DNA from 2 places in the Frigoribacterium sp. Leaf164 genome. Region 2 is predicted to be linked to the other one. Evidence: predicted binding sites of a transcription regulator. Region 2 holds the regulator's gene; the other holds the start of a gene.
The links. Region 2 encodes HrcA, which represses chaperone genes, less so after heat shock. Its sites were predicted from a motif close to TTNGCACTCGNNNNNNNCGAGTGCNAA; they were not measured.
Positions count from the first base shown of each region.

Region 1: a site for HrcA is predicted at 1,658-1,684, ahead of groES (co-chaperone GroES). Genes of this name have one in related genera too.

Region 1 covers NZ_LMOX01000003.1:874,607-877,053, forward strand. Annotated here, with positions in the region: gene rarD (EamA family transporter RarD) at 95-1,081, opposite strand; gene groES (co-chaperone GroES) at 1,276-1,572, opposite strand; gene ASF82_RS11995 (class I SAM-dependent methyltransferase) at 1,717-2,447, shown strand, end outside.
Region 2 covers NZ_LMOX01000001.1:1,125,209-1,127,655, forward strand. Annotated here, with positions in the region: gene ASF82_RS15195 (DUF4870 domain-containing protein) at 1-401, opposite strand, end outside; gene hrcA (heat-inducible transcriptional repressor HrcA) at 650-1,672, shown strand; gene dnaJ (molecular chaperone DnaJ) at 1,812-2,447, shown strand, end outside.

The DNA.
Region 1 (2,447 bases), on a different contig from region 2:
TTGTTTCCGGCGCGTGTTCTGGTCGTCACTCAGGGGTTTCGTTAGCAATTCGTGACATGCCCTCAGGAGGCGCGGTGCGGGCCCCGGACGAACGTCACGCCACGGCGGGCCGCGGTCGTGCCCGGCGGCTCGCCGACACCATGTCGACGGTCAGCACCACGAGGGCGACCCAGACGATCGCGAAGCCGACCCAGCGGCTGGTCGGCATCTGCTCGTGGAGCAGGACGACGCCGACGACGAACTGCAGCACGGGCGCGAGGTACTGGGTGAGCCCGATCGTCGCGAGGGGCAGCCGTCGCGCGGCGGCCGCGAAGAGCAGCAGCGGGACCGCGGTCACGACGCCCGAGCTGATCACGGTGAGGGTGTGCAGCAGGCTCACCGAGCCGAACACGACGCCGCCGTCGACGCCGGTCGCCGCGATCACGACGAGGGCGACCGCCGCGACGGGCGCGACCGCCAGCGTCTCGAGGGTCAGGCCGCTGACGGCGTCGACGCGCCCGCCCATCTGCTTCTTGACGAGCCCGTAGGCGCCGAACGAGAACGCCATGATCAGCGACGCCCACGGCACGCCGCCGGTGCCGAGGGCGATCACGACGACGGCGACGGCGCTGAGGCCGATGGCGGCCCACTGGGCGGGCCGGAGGCGCTCCCGCAGCACGACGACAGCGAGCAGGACGGTGACGATCGGGTTGATGAAGTAGCCGAGGGCCGCCTCGACGACGTGCCCGGCGAGCGTCGCGACGATGAAGGTCGTCCAGTTGACGACGATGAGCACGCCCGCGAGCGCCATCGGCGCGACGACGCGGCCCTGGCGCAGCAGCGCCAGGAAGGCCGGGAAGCCGCGCGTGACGGCGAGCAGCACCAGGCAGAACGCCAACGAGAAGAGGATGCGCCACGAGACGATCTCGAACGGCCCCGAGGGCGACATGAGCAAGAAGAAGATCGGCAGCACGCCCCACAGGCCGTAGGCGCTGACCGCGTAGGCGAGGCCGGACCCGGCTCGCTCGGCCGGACCCGAGGGCCGGGCGGGGCCGGCGGGCTCGACGGGGGCGGAGGAGGCGCGGGCACGGTCGTCGGTCACGTCACGACTCTAGGGCGAGCCCCCGTCGCCGACCGGCCCGGTGCTGCCGTGGACCGTGCCGCTCCTGCCGATCTCGCGCACGGGCGCCCCGCACAGCGCCTCGACGGGACGGCGCCCCGCCTCGCGCCGCCCGCGCACGACGAAGGCCCCCGCCGTGTGGCGGGGGCCTCCGGGTGGAGCAGGGTGTCGACTGACTAGCGGACGATGACGGCGAGCACGTCGCGGGCCGAGAGCACGAGGTAGTCCTGGCCGTCGTACTTGACCTCGGTTCCGCCGTACTTGCTGTAGATGACCTTGTCGCCGACGGCGACGTCGAGCGGGACGCGGTTGCCGTTGTCGTCGATGCGACCCGGACCGACCGCCACGACCTCGCCCTCCTGGGGCTTCTCCTTGGCGGTGTCGGGGATCACGAGGCCGGAAGCCGTGGTCTGCTCGGCTTCGACCTGCTGGATGACGATGCGATCTTCGAGCGGCTTGATGGAGACCGACACGGTTGACCTCTGCTTTCTCGGAACTTCGTAGAACGTGGGGTGGCACTCACCACGTGCGAGTGCCAGGAACAACTGTAGGGGCCCGCTGGCACTCGGTCAACACGAGTGCCAGCGGCACGGCGTCGATGCGCGAGACTGGAGCCCATGGACACCACCGAGCTGCTCGAGATCCTCTCGCCCGAGGGGCTCCGGCTGCTCGACTCGCTGCCGGCGCGGCGGAGCGACGACGACGTCGTCGGCACGGTCGCGGCGCTCCGCAAGCAGGGCCACTCCCCCGCGCTCGTCGCCGCCGTGCTGAGCCAGGCCCGGCTCCGGGGCCGTGCCGTCGCCAAGTTCGGCGACTTCGCCAGCCGCATGCTCTTCACCGAGGCGGGCCTCGAACAGGCCACGCGCCTCCCCGTGGCCGCCCGGCACGCCGGCCGGTTCCGCGCCGCCGGGGCACGGCGGGTCGCCGACCTCGGCTGCGGCATCGGGGGCGACGCGATGGCCCTGGCCGCCCTCGAGCTCGACGTGCTCGCGGTCGAGCGCGACGAGGTCACCGCCGCCGTCGCCGCGTACAACCTCGCCCCCTGGTCGGGCGCCCGCGTCGAGCACGCCGACGCCGCCGACGTCGACCTCGCGGGCGTCGACGCCGTCTTCCTCGACCCGGCCCGGCGCACGGCGGGCCACAGCGGCACCAAGCGCCTCGCCGACCCGGCCGACTGGTCGCCCTCGCTCGACGTCGCCTTCGGGCACGCCGAGCACCGCCCGACCGGGGTCAAGCTCGGCCCCGGCATCGACCGCGAGCTGCTGCCCGTCGACGCGGAGTGCCAGTGGATCTCCGTCGACCGCGAGGTCGTCGAGCTCGGGGTCTGGTTCGGGGCGCTCGCGCGGCC
Region 2 (2,447 bases):
AGCAGGGCACCGACCACGCTCGCGATCGTCATCGTGATCTGGAAGTTGAGCGCCTGACGCGTGTGCTCCCGGATGAACGGACCGCGGTCCTTCAGCACGAGGTAGCCGACGAGCGCCGGGATGAACCCGAACAGGATCCCGCCGACGTGGATCAGCGTCGACCAGAGCTTCTCGTCCTCGGGGCGGAGGGGCTGGCCGGCCTGCTGGTAGCCGGCACCGCCGCCCGGGGCCTGCTGCCCCCAGGGCTGCTGCTGGCCGTAGGGCTGCGGGCCGCCCTGCGGCGCCTGCTGGCCGGGTGCCTGCTGGCCGTACGGCGGCGGGCCGGGCTGGCCGGCCGGGCCGCCCTGGCCGGGCTGCTTCGCGTAGGGGTCGTGCGGCTCTGCGGGCGGGGTGTCGGTCATCTGCTCACCTGGTTCGTCGTGGTCGGAGGTGACGGCCTCCCGCCCCGGAGGGGCCGGTGCCCGAGGGCGTCGACCGGACCGCGCGGTCCGGTGTCCGTCACGCCGAGCATAGGACAGGGAGGCGCGGCGCGAGTAGGTGCCGCCAGGCCGGTGGCGTAGCATTGGCAGTCTGGTACGGCGAGTGCCAGCCGGTCCGTGTCGACGCCCTCGGGGCGCAGCGGGCCCGTGGTGCGATGAGGAGGTGTGCGGTGGTCTCGGAACGAGGGCTCGAGGTGCTGCGCGTCATCGTGCACGACTACGTCGCCTCCCGCGAGCCCGTGGGCTCGAAGTCCATCGTCGAGCGGCACCAGTTCGGCGTCTCCGCCGCGACGATCCGCAACGACATGGCCCTCCTCGAGGAGGAGGAGCTCATCGCGGCCCCGCACACCTCGAGCGGCCGCGTCCCCACCGACAAGGGGTACCGCCTCTTCGTCGACCAGCTCGCCGACCTCCGACCGCTCAGCGCCGCGCAGCGCCAGGCGATCGAGACCTTCCTCGGCGACTCCACCGACCTCGACGAGGTCCTCGGCCGCACCGTCCGCCTGCTCAGCCAGCTGACGAACCAGGTCGCCCTCGTCCAGTACCCCTCCTTCTCCCGGGCCCGCGTCCGCCACGTCGAGCTCGTCAGCCTCGCCGAGCGCCGGGTCATGACGGTGCTCATCACCGACACGGGCCAGGTCGAGCAGCGGGTCGTGGAGCTCCCCGCGCCGGTCGACGAGTCCTTCCTCGGCGAGCTGCGCTCCTCGCTCAACGCCCTCGTCGGCGGGGCTGCCCTGAGCGCCGCCGCGACGGCGCTGGCCGACCTGCCGGCGCAGCACCCGCCCGAGCGCGCGGCCACCGTCGGGCTCCTCGTGGCGAGCCTCGTCGAGCAGCTCGCCACCGGCCGCCAGGACCGCCTGGTCATGGCGGGCGCGGCGAACCTCGTCCGCATCGGCGACGACTTCAGCGGCAACCTCTACCCCGTCCTCGAGGCCATCGAGGAGCAGGTGGCGCTGCTCCGGCTCTTCGGCGAGATGCAGCTCGACGCCGTCGACGTCGCCGCCAGCATCGGCCGCGAGAACGAGTCGTTCGGGCTCTCGCAGGCGTCCGTCCTCGCGAGCGGCTACTCGTCGTCGGGCAGCGAGATCGCCCGCCTGGGCGTGCTCGGCCCGATGCGCATGGACTACTCCACCAACATGGCGGCGGTCCGGGCGGTCGCCCGCTACCTCTCGTCCCTGCTCTCCGAGCGCTGACGAGGGCCGGCGCCGGCCTGCGGCCCCGACCACCGACTCCACCCCCAGACACGACACACGACCAGCAGACATCCCACCCAGACATCCGCCCCGCGGCCCCCGCGGAGCGCAGACGCACACCAGAGGCAGACGAGAACCAGTGGCAGATCATTACGACGTGCTCGGAGTCGACCGCTCGGCGACCCCGGAGGAGATCAAGAAGGCGTACCGCAGGCTCGCGCGCGAGCTGCACCCCGACGTGAACCCCAGCCCGGAGGCGTCCGAGCGGTTCAAGGACGTCACGCACGCCTACGACGTCCTCAGCGACCCCCAGCAGCGGGAGCGCTACGACCTCGGCCCCCAGACCGGCTTCGGCGGTGGCGGCGGCGCCGCGGGCTTCGGCGACATCTTCGACGCCTTCTTCGGAGGCGGGGGAGGCGGGGGTCAGCGCCAGGGGCCGAGGTCGCGTCGCGAGCGCGGCCAGGACGCCCTGCTCCGCCTCGAGGTCGACCTGGAAGAGATCGTCTTCGGCACGCAGCGCGACATCGAGGTCGACACGGCGGTGCTCTGCGAGACCTGCTCCGGGTCCTGCTGCGCGCCCGGCACCTCGCCCCAGACCTGCGACATCTGCCACGGCTCGGGCCAGATCCAGCGTCAGGTCCGCTCGCTGCTCGGCAACGTCATGACCTCCAGCCCCTGCGGCACCTGCCGCGGCTACGGCACCGTCATCCCGAACCCGTGCCCGACCTGCCAGGGCCAGGGCCGCGTCCGCGCCCGCCGCACGATCCCCATCGAC